Regions from separate parts of the Nocardiopsis sp. NPDC101807 genome, predicted to be linked through region 4. Evidence: riboswitches for the same ligand, from Rfam matches in the RefSeq annotation. Region 4 holds a riboswitch; each other region holds the start of a gene.

Region 1 (3,554 bases), on a different contig from region 4:
CGACCAAGGGGTCCGTGAACACCTACTTCGCCCAGCTCCAGAAGCGCGTCGGCCTCTGCGAGACCTCGGAGATGGCCGAGCGGGTCGGCATCCACCGCGCCGACGGCGAGCCGCTGGGCGTCTGGAGCTCCTTCACCCTGGGGGACCAGGAGGTGTCCCCGCTGACCGTCGCCAACGCGTACGCCACGTTCGCCGCCCGCGGCACCTACTGCGAGCCCGTCCCGGTGGTCTCCGTGCGGATCGGCCGCGAGGGCGCCGAGGGCACCCGGGAGGTCGCGGCGCGCACCGACTGCGAGGAGGGCAGGGTCGGGCGCGACGTCGCGGACGGGGTCAACCACCTGCTCCAGCAGACGTTCAAGGGCGGCACCGCCAACGGCCTCGGCCTCGGGCGCCCCGCCGCGGGCAAGACCGGCACCACCGACAACGCCGCCTACGCCTGGTTCGCCGGCTACACCCCGAACCTCGCGTCGGCCGTGGTGGTCGGCGACATGCGCGGCGGCGAGGAGAACCCGCTCCAGGGCGTGACGATCGGCGGGCGCTACTACGGCATCGTCTACGGCGGCACGCTGCCCGGCCCCATCTGGCAGGCCACCATGCGCGGGGCCACCGCCGACCTGCCGGCCGAGGGCTTCGCCCCGTCGCCGAAGGCGTTCGGCGACCCGTCGTCGACACCGCCCAAGGGCGGGGACGACGAGGGCGACGCCTGACCGCTCCCGCCGCCGGGCGGGGCCCCGACGAGGGGCGGAAAACGGGGGCCGCGGGGAGGGAACACCCCGCGGCCCCCGTTGTTGACGCATAATGGAGGGAAACCGACAGGGGAGCGCGTGAGCGCTGAGAGTGCGGCACCCGGCCGCAGACCCTTACACACCTGATCTGGGTCATGCCAGCGAAGGAAGTCGTAGGAACCCGTCTCCGGCGGCGTGCTCCCGCGCACCCGGGACGGTCCCGGGGCGCGGCACGTCCTCCGGCGTCGCTCTTGGCCACATGGGCCCTCGTCCACCCCGACGAAGGGACACCACCTGATGAGCACCGATACCGGGCGCACCGGATTCTGGCGCGACGTCCTCGGACGGCTGCGCGGCTGGCGCACCGTCGACATCGTCGTGGCAGCCGTGATCGGCGTCGCCGTCGGCGTCGTCTTCTGGCTCTGGAACATCGTCTGGTCGGTCACGACCCCGCTCTTCGTGGGCTTCCCACCCGCGCAGGCGGCGGTCTACGGCATGTGGCTGATCTCCGGCGTCCTCGGCGGACTGGTCATCCGCAAGCCGGGCGCCGCACTGCTCACCTCGATCGCGGCCTCCCTGGTGTCGGCGGTGCTGGGGACGCAGTGGGGGGTCATGGTGATCCTCGACGGGACGCTCCAGGGCCTCCTCCCCGAACTGGTCTTCCTCGCCTTCGGCTACCGGCGCTGGGGCATGGGCGTGGCCGTGCTCGCGGCGGCCGCGGCCGGCCTCTCCCCGGCCGTCCGCGACAACATCGTCTACAACGTGACCTGGCCCCTGCACTTCCAGCTCGTCTACGGCGTCATCGTCGTGATCAGCGCGGCGGTCATCGCGGGCGTCGGCGCCCGCCTCCTCACCACCGCGCTGGCCAGGTCCGGCGCGCTGGCCCCCTTCCCCTCGGCCAGGGGCTGACCCGTGGCCGACCACGACCGCCGCGGCCCCACGGGGGCGACCGCGGAGCACCCCGCCGCACCGGCCCCCCTCCGGTCCCCCGGAGGGGGCGGCGCACGCGTCGAGCTGTCCGGCTGGGGGTGGCGCCACGCGGGCCGCGAGTCCTACGCCCTGCGCGGGGTGGACCTCACGGTCGGGCCCGGTGAGCGCGTGCTGCTGCTCGGCGCCTCCGGGGCGGGCAAGTCCACCCTGCTGCACTCCCTCGCCGGACTCACCGGCCCCGACGGCGCCCTCAACGGCGACCAGGAGGGGACGCTGCTGGTCGACGGCCTCCCCGCCGACCGGGGCCGTGGAGGGGTCGGCCTGGTCGGCCAGGACCCGGAGACGCAGCTGGTGATGGCCCGCGCGGGCGACGACGTCGCCTTCGGCCCGGAGAACCTGGGGGTGGACCCCGGCCTGATCTGGCCGAGGGTGGACGACGCGCTCGGCGCGGTCGGCTTCCCGTACGGGCGGAACCACCCCACCGGCGCGCTGTCGGGCGGTGAGAAGCAGCGGCTGGTCATCGCCGGCGCGCTCGCCATGCGCCCGCGCCTGCTCCTGCTGGACGAGCCCACCGCCAACCTCGACCCCGCGGGCGCGGCCCTGGTGCGCGGCGTCCTGGAACGCCTGCTCGCCGAGACCGAGGCGACCCTGCTCCTGGTCGAGCACCGGGTCGCCGACGTGGTCGGACTGGTGGACAGGGTCGTGGTCGTCGCACCGGGCGGCGGAGTGGTCGCCGACGGGGACCCGGCGGACGTGTTCGCCGCGCACGGGCGCTCCCTCGCGGAGCAGGGCGTGTGGGTCCCCGGTCACGAGCCCTCCCCCGCCACGGTCCCCGCGCCGGGCGGCGGCCCCCGCGTCGAGGCGGTGGGCGTCACCGCGCGCACCCCCTCCCAGCTGGGGGTGGGCGCCCCGCCCCGGAGGACCGTGCTGGACGGGGTGGACCTCTCCGTCGCGGCCGGCACGGCGACCGCCCTGACCGGCCCCAACGGGGCGGGCAAGTCCACGCTGCTGACTCTGCTGGCGGGGCTCTCCCGACCCCACAGGGGCGCGGTCCTGCCGCGCGGCCCCCTGGCAGGGGCCGACCGGCGGCCCCTGGCGCGCTGGCCCGCCCGGCTCCTGTCCCGCCACGTGGGCACCGTCTTCCAGCACGCGGAGGACCAGTTCGTCACCGGCACCGTGCGGGACGAGCTGCTGTTCGCCCCGCGGCGGGCCGGGGCGGACGGGCCCGGGACCGAGAAACGGGTGGACGAGCTGCTGGAGCGGCTGCGCCTGACCGGCCTGGCCGACGCCCACCCCTACACGCTCTCGGGGGGCGAGAAGCGGCGGCTGTCGGTGGCCACGGCGCTCAGCTCCGGCCCCTCGCACGCGCCCGGCGTCCTCGTCCTGGACGAGCCGACCTTCGGCCAGGACACCCGGACGTGGACGGAGCTGGTCGAGCTGTTGGACGGGCTGAGGGCCGGGGGGTGCGCCGTCGTCGTGGCCACCCACGACGAACTGCTCCTGCGGCACTTCGCGGACGTGCGGGTGCGCGTGGCGGAGGGCCGCGCGGTCCGGGGCACGGCGGGGGAGGCGGAGCTGTGAGCGTCTCGGAGGACCGGGGCCGCAGGGGCGGTGACGCCTCCGCCCCGGAGGCGCCGGGCGACGGGGGAGCGCGCCGCCGGCTCACCCGGCTCAACCCGGCCGCCAAGCTCCTGGCCGCGCTGCTGCTGGGGCTCGGGCTGGTCCCGGCCGTGGACGCGGTCACCGGAGGGGTGGTGCTGGCCGGCGTTCTGCTGGTCCTGCCCTTCAGCGGGATCGGCCGGCGCACCCTGCTCGTCCTCGGCGGCCCCTTCCTGCTCATGGGGCTCTCCAGCGGGCTGGTCAACTACCTGTACGGCGAACACGGCGCGGAGGGGGCGC
Region 2 (3,554 bases), on a different contig from region 4:
CACGAGAGGATCGCCCTGCTGCCGGCGCAGACCCGGTTCGACGTCAGGATGGTCGACGAGGACGCGGGCTACCTCGACACCTCCACCTGGCGGTGGGTGGAGGCCGCGGAGCTCACCCGGGTGACCCGTGTGGACGGCTCGGCCCACGGCGGGGACTGGTCGGCGTGGGAGGTGTCCGTGGACACCTCGGCGCCCGACCGGATGATCGACCACTGGAGCCGGCGGGTGATCGTGGACCGCGAGACCGGCAGGGCGGTCAACTGCTGCGGCGAGCACGTCGACGGCGACCGCGCGGTCCGCCAGGCGGGGCTCGTGTACTCGTGGCCGCCCGGGGCGGAGGAGGGCGACCACCCGTTCTACGACGCGGAGGTGCGCTCCGCGCCGATGCTGGAGTTCCAGGAGTGGGATGAGGTCGCCGGGGTCCCCGTGCGCCGGTACAGCCAGTGGGTCGAGGCCGCCCAGGTTCCGGAGTCGGCGCGCCCGGTGCCCGCCGAGCTGTTCCGGTCCGGCGCCCGGGGGACGGTCACCGCCACGCGCTGGCTGGAGGTGAGCCGCACGTTCTGGGTGGAGCCGGTCAGCGGGATCGTGGTCGACGCCCACGAGACGCGTGCGGAGACCCTGCGTCCGCAGGACGACGGGGGCGAGGTCCCCCTCCTGCACGCGGAACTGGCCATGGCGGACAACCAGGTCTCCGGCTACGCCGAGCAGGCCCGCGTCAGGTCGGTGCTGCTGCGCGCCCTGGACTCCTGGGCGCCCCGGACCCTGGGGCCGCTCGGAGGGCTGGCGGTCCTCGTCGGCCTGGTCCAGGCATGGCGGGGCCACCGCGCGGACGGCGCACCCGCGGACGGTGCGCTGAGCGGGGACGCGGACGCCGGCCGGGAGGCCCCCGCCCGTGGGCGCGGGCGCCGGCGCGCCGGGGAGCCCCTCGACCCGCAGTGGTGACCGGGCCCCGTCCGCGCCTGTGTTCCGGCGGTGGGCGGGAAGGCCACGCCGTAGTATCGGACACATGTGCGGTCGCTATGCCCAGTCCCGGAACGTGCACCAGCTGCAGCTCGCCTTCGGGCTGCCCGAGCAGGCCCTCACCGAGGAGGCGGATCCCCGGTCGTGGCCGCCGCTGGAGGAGCTGGAGCCGGACTACAACATCTCGCCGGGAAGACCGGTGTACGCCGTGCTCGGGTCGCCGCCCCGGGCCGGCGACCAGGGCCCGCCCGGGCCCAGGAGCCTGCACACGCTGCGCTGGGGCCTCGTCCCCTCCTGGGCCAGGGACCGCAACGTCGGCTACCGGATGATCAACGCCCGGAGCGAGACGGTCGCCGACAAGCCGGCCTTCCGCACCGCCTACCGGCGCCGCCGGTGCCTGCTGCCCGCCGACGCCTACTACGAGTGGCAGCTCGTCGGCAAGGACGGCACCGTCCAGGCCAGCACCTCGCCCGCGACCGACCCCCAGCACAAGAAGCGCAAGGCCAAGGCCGACAAGAAGCCCTACGCGATCCACTACCGGGACGACCGCCCCCTGGCGATGGCGGGCATCTTCGAGCGCTGGCGCGACCCCGAGGTTCCCGAGGACGACCCCGCCGCCTGGGTGTGGAGCTGCGCGGTCATCACCACGGGGGCGGCGCCCGGGCTCGACCACATCCACGAGCGCATGCCGGTCGTCGTGCCTCCGGAGGACTGGGCCGCCTGGCTGGACCCCGCCTCGGGCGCCGACGAGCTCGCGCACCTGCTGGGGGAGACCCCCGTCGACCGGTTCGCGGTCGACGAGGTGTCCACCGACGTCAACACCATCAAGAACAACCGTCCCGACCTGCTCGAACCCCTCACCGACACCGGGGGTGGCGAACCGGGGACACTTTTCTGACCCCTGTGGCGGTGGACACAGCGGGGGCGGACCTGTGTATGGTGTGCGGGGCCGCAGGGCCCCGGCGCCGGGATCGAGGCGCCGCGGCACGCACGACGTGCCCACACATGTGAATACGCAACGCGGGAGCTCGCGCCATGGCGGGCTGAGAGGGCGACTCGACGGTGTCGCCGACCGCAGAACCTGTTCGGGTAATTCCGACGTAGGGAGGCATGCCATGACGGCTACCGACGGTCGTGACGTCAGTTCCACCAGAGGTTCCGACACCGCCGTTCACCGGGTGACCACCGGTCCCATCATGGGATCATCCAAGGTCTATCGCGAGGTCGTGACCCCGGAGGGCCACACGCTCCGCGTGCCCCGGCGCAGGGTGGGACTCAGCAACGGCAGCCACTTCGACCTGTACGACACCTCCGGCCCCTACACCGACGACGCCGTGTCCGTCGACGTCCACCGGGGCCTTCCCCCGACCCGCCTGGCCTGGGCCGGGGACCGCCCGCCGGCCGGCGGCGCGTCCACCCAGCTCGCCCGCGCGAAGGCCGGGACCCTCACCCCCGAGATGCGCTTCGTGGCCGAACGCGAGGGCGTGGACCCCGAGTTCGTCCGCTCCGAGGTGGCCCTGGGCCGCGCGGTGATCCCCGCCAACCGCTGCCACCCCGAGTCCGAGCCGATGATCATCGGCAAGAACTTCCTGGTCAAGATCAACGCCAACATCGGCAACTCCGCCGTCACCTCCTCCGTGCCCGAGGAGGTCGAGAAGATGGTGTGGGCCACCCGCTGGGGCGCCGACACCGTCATGGACCTGTCCACGGGCAGGCGCATCCACGAGACCCGCGAGCGCATCCTGCGCAACTCGCCCGTCCCGATCGGCACCGTGCCCATCTACCAGGCACTGGAGAAGGTCGACGGGGACCCGGCCCGGCTCAGCTGGGAGGTCTACCGGGACACCGTGGTCGAGCAGTGCGAGCAGGGCGTGGACTACATGACGGTGCACGCGGGGGTGCTGCTGCGGTACGTGCCGCTCACCGCCCGCCGGGTCACCGGCATCGTCTCCCGGGGCGGCTCCATCATGGCCGCCTGGTGCCTGGCCCACCACAGGGAGAGCTTCCTGTACACCCACTTCGAGGAGCTGTGCGAGATCCTCCGGGAGTACGACGTCACCTTCTCCCTCGGCGACGGGCTGCGCCCCGGGTCGATCGCCGACGCCAACGACGAGGCCCAGTTCGCCGAGCTCCGCACCCTGGGGGAGCTCACCCACGTCGCCCGCGCGCACGACGTCCAGGTGATGATCGAGGGACCCGGGCACGTCCCCATGCACAAGATCGCGGAGAACGTGCGCCTGGAGGAGGAGCTGTGCGGCGAGGCGCCGTTCTACACGCTCGGCCCCCTGGCCACCGACGTGGCCCCCGGCTACGACCACATCACCTCGGCGATCGGCGCCGCGCAGATCGGCTGGCTCGGCACGGCGATGCTCTGCTACGTCACGCCCAAGGAGCACCTCGGGCTGCCCGACCGCGACGACGTCAAGACGGGCGTCATCACCTACAAGCTCGCCGCGCACGCCGCCGACCTGGCCAAGGGGCACCCCGGGGCCCAGGAGTGGGACGACGAGCTGTCCAAGGCGCGTTTCGAGTTCCGCTGGCAGGACCAGTTCCACCTGTCCCTCGACCCCGAGACCGCCCGGTCCTTCCACGAC
Region 3 (3,554 bases), on a different contig from region 4:
GCGCGGGCGATGTCCGCGCGGTCGTTCACCGCGAGCAGGGCCCCGTGCCGCTCACAGGCCTCCCGCATGACCTCCAGGGCCGCGATCTCCTCGCGGGCCTCCAGCCCCTTGTCCCGGAGCTGGATGATGTCCACCCCTCCGGCCAGGGCCGCGTCGGTGAACTCGGCGAGATCACCGCGCCCGGTCCGGGCGTCGGTGCACAGGTACAGAAGGGATGCGTCCAGGCGCTTGCGCAGGCTGGTTCCATGGCTGGTCCTCACCCCGCCCACCCTAGGCCCTCGCCGGTCGGCCCCCCGGAGGGGAGGCCGCCCGACGGCGCGCCGTTCCCTAGAAGGCCATGCCCTGGGCGCGGCGGCGCACCTCGGTGCCCCGGTTCTCGCGCATCGCCTGGATGGGAGTCCCCGGCAGGGTGTCGTCGGGGGTGAAGAGCCAGCGCAGGGCCTCCTCCGTGGAGAAGCCCGCGTCGGTCAGCAGCACCAGGGTCCCGGGCAGCCCCTTGACGAGGTCGTCGCCGTCGATGAAGGCGGCGGGGACGGACAGCTGCCCTCCGCGGACCACACCCATCATGCGGTTCTCGCGGATCAGGGTCTTGATCCGGTTGGGGCTCACGCCGAGCGGCGCGGCCGCCTCCTTCAGGGTCAGCCACTCGCCGACCAGCGTGTCGATGTCGATGTCGCTTCGTGTCACTCCCCCAATCTGCCACATCCCCGCGGGGCCCGGACACCTTCCGGCGCGGCGGGGTCCGGGCGCCGTGGAGATACCCGCCACTGCCACGCGTTCCGGGAGGAGGTTCTAGGATGGGGACAGACCTCTGCACATCCCGCGGGAGCCGGGTGGGACCCGGCTGAGAGGGAGGCTGTGAGCCTCCGACCGCACGAACCTGATCCGGGTCATGCCGGCGAAGGGAGTGGGAACAGCGCCGTGCGCACCGAGAACGACCCCCGACACGAAACGATTCGTCCTACCAATGGCGGTCCCGGGGACGCGCCGGAGCGGACCGTCGTCGTGGTCGGCGGCGGCCTCGTGGGGAGGGTCACCGCCTGGCGGGCGGCCCAGGAGGGCCTTCGCGTCACCCTGGTCGAGCCCGACCCCGTGACCGGCCCCGCCGGAGCCCGTGCCGCCTCCACCGTCGCGGCGGGCATGCTCACCCCGGCCACCGAGGCCGTGTTCGGCGAGGAGCCCCTCATGGAGTTCGGGGTCCGCTCCGCGGGCATGTACCCCGGGTTCGTCGCCGAGCTGGAGGCGGCCGGCGGGATCCGCGTGGGCTACCGCACCACCGGGACCCTCCTGGTGGCCTTCGACCGCGACGACATGGCCGTCCTCGCCGACCTGCACCGGCTCCAGGAGCGCCTGGGCATCGCCACCGAGCGCCTGACGAGCCGCGAGTGCCGCCGGCTGGAGCCGATGCTCGCCCCGTCCGTGCGCGGCGGCGTACTCGCCCCCGACGACCACTCCGTCGATCCCCGGCTGCTGCTGCGCGCCCTGGCCGCGGCGGGCGGACGCGCGGGGGTCACCGAGACGGCCGGCCGGGCGGAGGAGGTCACGGCCCCCGGCCCCGGGGGCGCCCGGCTGGGCGTGCGCCTGGACGACGGCCGGGTCCTGCCCGCCCACCAGGTCGTCCTGGCCGCCGGCTGCTGGAGCGACCGCGTCGCGGTGCCCGAACCGGTGGTGCCGCCGCTGCGCCCGGTCAAGGGCCAGCTCCTGCGCGCCCGGGTACCGGCCGGGGAGGCGCCCCTCGTCGGCCGCACGGTCCGGGGCCTGGTGAGGGGCTTCACCACCTACCTGGTGCCGCGCGCCGACGGAGAGGTGATCATCGGCGCCACCCAGGAGGAGCTGGGCTACGACACCTCGCTCACAGCCGGGGGCCTCTGGCAGGTCCTGAGGGACGCGCGCGAGCTCGTCCCGGGGGTGACCGAGCTGGAGGTCACCGAGACCTGTGTGGGCCTGCGCCCGGGCTCGCCGGACAACGAACCCCTGCTGGGGCCGACCCGGGTCCCCGGCCTGCACCTGGCCGCGGGGCACTTCAGGCACGGGGTCCTGCTGACCCCGGCCACCGGGGAGGCCATGGCGCGCGCCCTCACCACGGGCGCCCTTCCGGAGTACGCGCGCAGGTTCGCCGCGGACCGGGCGACCGGCGACGCGCACACGACGACGTGGGAGTAGGAGAGGCAGTGCAACTCATCATCAACGGCGACCTCCGCGAGTTCGCCGACGGCACGACCGTGGAGGCGGTCGTCCGCGACCTGACCGCGCCGGGCGGCGGCACGATCCCCGGCGGGATCGCCGTGGCCGTCAACGACGAGGTGGTGCGCCGGGCCGCGTGGGCGGACGGCGCGCTGGGCGCGGGCGACCGCGTGGACGTCCTCACCGCGGTCCAGGGAGGCTGAGCATGGACGGACACGCGACCGGCCGCGCCGAGGACCCCCTGGTGATCGCCGGGACCTCCTTCGGCTCGCGGCTGATCACCGGCACCGGCGGGGCTCCCTCCCTGGAGGTCCTGGAGGAGGCCCTGGTGACCTCCGGGACCGAGCTGACCACCGTGGCCATGCGCAGGGTCTCCCCCGGCGCGCAGGGGTCGGTGTGGGACGTCCTCTCCCGCAACGAGATCCGCGCGCTGCCCAACACCGCCGGGTGCTTCACCGCGGCGGACGCGGTGCGCACCGCCCGGCTGGGCCGCGAGGCACTGGGCACGGACTGGGTGAAGCTGGAGGTCGTGGCGGACGAGCACACCCTGCTGCCCGACCCGGTGGAACTCCTGGACGCCGCCGAGCAGCTCGTGGACGAGGGGTTCACCGTCCTGCCCTACACCAACGACGACCCGGTGCTGGCCCGGCGCCTGGAGCAGCTGGGGTGCGCGGCCGTGATGCCGCTGGCCGCGCCGATCGGCTCCGGGCTGGGGATCCGCAACCCGCACAACCTCGAACTGATCGTGGAGGGGGCGGGGGTCCCCGTGATCGTGGACGCCGGGATCGGCACCGCCAGCGACGCCGCCCTCGCGATGGAGCTGGGCTGCGACGCGGTCCTGCTGGCCACGGCCGTGACCCGCGCACAGGACCCGGTGCGCATGGCCGCCGCGATGCGCGACGCCGTCCGGGCCGGCCGGGGCGCCCGCCTGGCCGGGCGCATCCCGGTGCGCCGGCACGCCCTCGCGTCGTCCCCCGCGGTGGAGTAGCGCCCGCCCCCGGGGCGGCCCGCCGCCGCGCACCGCCGCACACGTCCCGCCGACGGCGCGTTCGGCCCCCGCCGGGGCGTGACGCGCCCCGGCCGCCGGGGCGCACGGGGCGCGTGTTCCGTCCGGGCGTGACCGGTCCCACCCCGGGCGGTCCGCCCGGACGGCCCCCGGGTGCCGCGCCCCCGCGGGGACCGGGCCTCCCGGTTCCCGGACCGGGCGGCCCGGCGCGCACCAGTCCCGTGAGGACCCGGGCGCCGTCCCCGGAACGTTTGGCACCGTCCCCTAACGTGGGATGGGTGTGCGGCCCGACGGAGGGCACAGCACGCTCGCCGATGAACCAGGCGCGAACGCCCGCCACCGAGGGTGGGGAGGCGCGACGCGA
Region 4 (3,554 bases):
ACACCGCCGGGGAGAAGGTGTACCCGGAGGAGGTGGAGGCCGCCCTGAAGGCGCACCCCTCGGTGGAGGACGCGATCGTGGTGCCCGCCTCGGACGAGCGGCTCGGCCAGAGGGTGACGGCCCTGGTCTCCCTCGCCGCGGGGGCCCTCCTGGAGGAGTCCGCCCTGCTGGACCACTGCCGCGTGCGCCTGGCGGGGTTCAAGGTGCCGAGGACCGTCCACTTCGTGGACCGGGTGCGGCGCACGGCCGTCGGCAAGCAGGACTACCGGTGGGCGGCGTCGGTGGCCCGGGACGAGGGCGGGGCCCCGCGCCCGAGCCCGCTGCGGTACTGACGGCCGCGGTCCGCGGAGCCCTCGGCGCGAGGGCCGGGACGGTGTCCGCCCTGTGGAAGACCACACCCTGTCACTGAGACGAAGCACAGTTTTCGGATGCTATCCAGTCACCCTTCCCCAGGGCCGAAAATTACGACATTCCAGGACAAAGGCCACGTAGGGGTTCTGTCAGACCTCGCTGTGACGGCTCAGGGCGGGGTACGGTCGTCCACAACTCTCCCCAGCGCCTGCCCACAGCGGCCTCCGCCCCTTGTACCGTAGAACCCGACGGCCGCACTCTCCGGCCGATTCGGACAGTCTCCTTTTCGCCTCATCCCCCTCCCGTCGCGCATTCGCGTGCACGGGCGAGACACCTAGGACGGAGGAAGGCGCATTTCTCCCGGGTTCCCCGGGCCGCGTCCAACTATCCAGATGGCCCATTCCGCAGGCTCCTACCTCCTCGACGCGGTGCGCGGCGGCGCCGTGGGCGCCTCCGAGGCCCTTCCCGGCATCAGCGGCGGGACCGTCGCCCTCATCGTCGGCCTCTACGACGAGCTCATCGGGGGCGCCGGCCACGTGGTCAGCGGGATCAGGAGGTACGTCGCGGACGTCCCCCGGGGGCGCGGCGGGGAGCGCGCGCGGGAGCGGTTCCGGCAGGTGGACTGGGGCGTTCTGGTTCCCGCGCTGGTCGGCATGGCCGTGTTCCTGGTCCTGGCCGCCCTCCTCCTGGCCCCGCTCGTCGACGCCTACACCCAGTACGCCTACGCGCTGTTCTTCGGGCTCGTCCTGGCGTGCCTGTGGATCCCCTACTCCGGGGCCGGCCGCCCCTGGAGGGCCGGGCACTACGCCGTGGCGCTGGTGTTCGCCGTAGCGGCGTTCGTGCTCACCGGGCTGCCGGGCGCCAACCTGCCGACCCACCCGGCGGTCGTCTTCCTCGCCGCCGCGGTGGCCGTCTGCGCGCTCGTCCTGCCGGGGTTGTCCGGCTCCTTCATCCTGCTCACCCTCGGGCTCTACGAGCCGACGATCAGCGCGGTCGGCGACCTGGACATCGCCTACCTGGCGGTCTTCGCCCTGGGCATGCTCACCGGCCTGTCCCTGTTCGTGAAGTTGCTCCAGCACCTCCTGGAGAACTTTCACCACATGACCCTCGTTGTACTCACCGGCCTCATGGCCGGTTCGCTGCGCGCCCTGTGGCCGTGGCAGACCGAGTCCCGCGAGGTCGTCACCCCCACCGACGTCCCCGTGACAGTCGTCTTCATCGTCGCCGGCTTCGTGATCGTGACCGCCGCCATCGTCTGGGAGCGCCGCAAGCGCTCGCGGGCCGAGGCCGCCCACGTCCCGACCGGCGTCTGACCGGAAAGAACGGAAAGCCACTTCTCATGACAGCGAATCTGTGGACGGCGTCGAACCTGGCGATGGAAGGCGAGGTCGTCCACGAGTACGAGGGCTTCATCGGCTGGGTTCTGAGCCTGATGACGACCCTGGGCGAGCCCGGCGTCGGCGTGGCCCTGTTCATCGAGACCTTCTTCCCCCCGATGCCGAGCGAGGCGGTCCTGCCCGGTGCGGGCTTCCTGGCCTACGACGGGCACATGAACGTCTGGCTCGCCATCCTGTGGGCCACGATCGGCTGCCTGGTCGGCGCCTGGGGCTTCTACGCGATCGGCGCCCTGCTGGGCCGGGACCGCACCAAGTGGCTGGTGGAGAAGACCCCCCTGCTGGAGGTCGAGGACTTCTACAAGGCCGAGCGCTTCTTCGCCCGCTTCGGCGGCCTCGCCGTGCTCCTGGGCCGGTGCGTGCCACTGGTGCGCAGCTTCATCTCGGTCCCCGCGGGCATCGAGCGGATGCCCATCCTCAAGTTCTCCGTGTACACCGTGATCGGCTCCGCCGTCTGGAACTCGATCTGGATCGGCCTCGGCTACGCCTTCGGCCCGGCCATCAAGCCGATCCTGGTGCAGTGGAGCGGCCTCATCAGCAACATCGTGCTCGTCATCATCGCCCTGCTGTTCCTGTGGTTCGTCATCGCCCGCGTCCGCAAGCTGCTCAAGGCCCGGTCCGCGGACAACGCACCCACCCTCTGAACGGCGCCGGCAGCCGTACGGGCCCCTCGGGCCCGCACGCCCGGAACACATACGCCGACCCCCTCGGGTCGGCCGCACACTGAGCGGGGCCGCCCACGCGGCGGCCCCGACGGCGCGGGGTGCCGGTGGGTCCACCGGCTGAGAGCACACCCGTCGAACCTGCCCTAGTTCGTACTAGCGAAGGAACGCCCATGAGCGCGTACAACATCGTGTCCATCGCCGGCAGCGACCCCAGCGGGGGCGCCGGGATCCAGGCGGACCTCAAGGCCTTCTCCGCACACGGGGCCTTCGGCATGACCGTGGTCGCGGCCCTCACCGCCCAGTCCACGCGCGGCGTCACCGGGGTCCACCCGATCCCCGCCGAATTCGTCGCCCACCAGATGGACACCCTCTTCTCCGACGCCACGGTGCACGCGGTCAAGGTCGGCATGCTCGGCACGGCCGAGGTCACCGAGGCCGTCGCCGAGGCGATCGGGCGCCACGGACTGCCCCGCGTGGTGGTGGACCCGGTGATGGTGGCCAAGAGCGGCGACCGGCTGCTGGAACCCTCCGCCGTCGACGCGCTGCGCACCCGGCTGCTGCCCCGGGCGGACCTGGTCACGCCGAACCTCCCCGAGGCGGCCGACCTGCTGGACGAGCCGGAGGCGGCCGACCTGGCGGCGATGCACGACCAGGCCCTCCGCCTGCTGGAGTTCGGTCCGCGCGGGGTCCTGCTCAAGGGAGGCCACCTGGCCGGCGAGGACTGCGTCGACATCCTGGTGACCCGGGACTCCGCCCCGGTCGAGTTCCGCTCGCCGAGGGTCCGCACCCGCAACACGCACGGCACGGGGTGCACCCTGTCCTCCTCGATCGCGGCCCTGCTCCCGCAGCGGCCGGACACGGCCTCCGCCGTGGGCGACGCCAAGGCCTACCTGACCGAGGCGCTCCGGCGGGCGGACGAGATCGACGCCGGAGGCGGACAGGGGCCCGTGCACCACTTTCACGCCTGGTGGAAGTAGGGCCCGCCGACCGGGGAGGGCGCGGCCGGCGCCCTCCCCGGTGAGGCCCGGCCCCGGCGGTGCGGCCCGTCCGCGAGGGCCGCGGCCGGGGCGCGGTGGGCCGCCGGCCGTACCGCTACCCCCGTACGGGCTCCATGACCGCGTCCGGGTCCCGCCAGTCCGGGTGG

Evidence for each region. A riboswitch is a leader RNA that binds a small molecule or an ion and turns the genes downstream of it on or off. The one in region 4 is predicted to bind thiamine pyrophosphate.
Region 1: it holds a riboswitch for thiamine pyrophosphate, as region 4 does, so the genes downstream of both, ACIRPH_RS24205 (ECF transporter S component) here and thiD (bifunctional hydroxymethylpyrimidine kinase/phosphomethylpyrimidine kinase) in region 4, are expected to answer to the same signal.
Region 2: it holds a riboswitch for thiamine pyrophosphate, as region 4 does, so the genes downstream of both, thiC (phosphomethylpyrimidine synthase ThiC) here and thiD (bifunctional hydroxymethylpyrimidine kinase/phosphomethylpyrimidine kinase) in region 4, are expected to answer to the same signal.
Region 3: it holds a riboswitch for thiamine pyrophosphate, as region 4 does, so the genes downstream of both, thiO (glycine oxidase ThiO) here and thiD (bifunctional hydroxymethylpyrimidine kinase/phosphomethylpyrimidine kinase) in region 4, are expected to answer to the same signal.

The regions. Positions count from the first base shown of each region.
Region 1 covers NZ_JBIWMK010000008.1:158,680-162,233, reverse strand. Annotated here, with positions in the region: gene ACIRPH_RS24210 (transglycosylase domain-containing protein) at 1-707, shown strand, start outside; TPP riboswitch at 805-912, shown strand; gene ACIRPH_RS24205 (ECF transporter S component) at 1,023-1,634, shown strand; gene ACIRPH_RS24200 (ABC transporter ATP-binding protein) at 1,740-3,236, shown strand; gene ACIRPH_RS24195 (energy-coupling factor transporter transmembrane component T family protein) at 3,233-3,554, shown strand, end outside.
Region 2 covers NZ_JBIWMK010000004.1:442,234-445,787, forward strand. Annotated here, with positions in the region: gene ACIRPH_RS14855 (DUF3068 domain-containing protein) at 1-942, shown strand, start outside; gene ACIRPH_RS14860 (SOS response-associated peptidase) at 1,007-1,858, shown strand; TPP riboswitch at 1,971-2,082, shown strand; gene thiC (phosphomethylpyrimidine synthase ThiC) at 2,076-3,554, shown strand, end outside.
Region 3 covers NZ_JBIWMK010000007.1:78,524-82,077, forward strand. Annotated here, with positions in the region: gene thiE (thiamine phosphate synthase) at 1-260, opposite strand, end outside; gene ACIRPH_RS21690 (Rv2175c family DNA-binding protein) at 328-705, opposite strand; TPP riboswitch at 813-925, shown strand; gene thiO (glycine oxidase ThiO) at 955-2,163, shown strand; gene thiS (sulfur carrier protein ThiS) at 2,172-2,387, shown strand; gene ACIRPH_RS21705 (thiazole synthase) at 2,390-3,172, shown strand.
Region 4 covers NZ_JBIWMK010000001.1:1,065,182-1,068,735, forward strand. Annotated here, with positions in the region: gene ACIRPH_RS04565 (acyl-CoA synthetase) at 1-332, shown strand, start outside; gene ACIRPH_RS04570 (DUF368 domain-containing protein) at 744-1,664, shown strand; gene ACIRPH_RS04575 (DedA family protein) at 1,691-2,389, shown strand; TPP riboswitch at 2,495-2,592, shown strand; gene thiD (bifunctional hydroxymethylpyrimidine kinase/phosphomethylpyrimidine kinase) at 2,581-3,387, shown strand; gene ACIRPH_RS04585 (alanine/glycine:cation symporter family protein) at 3,503-3,554, opposite strand, start outside.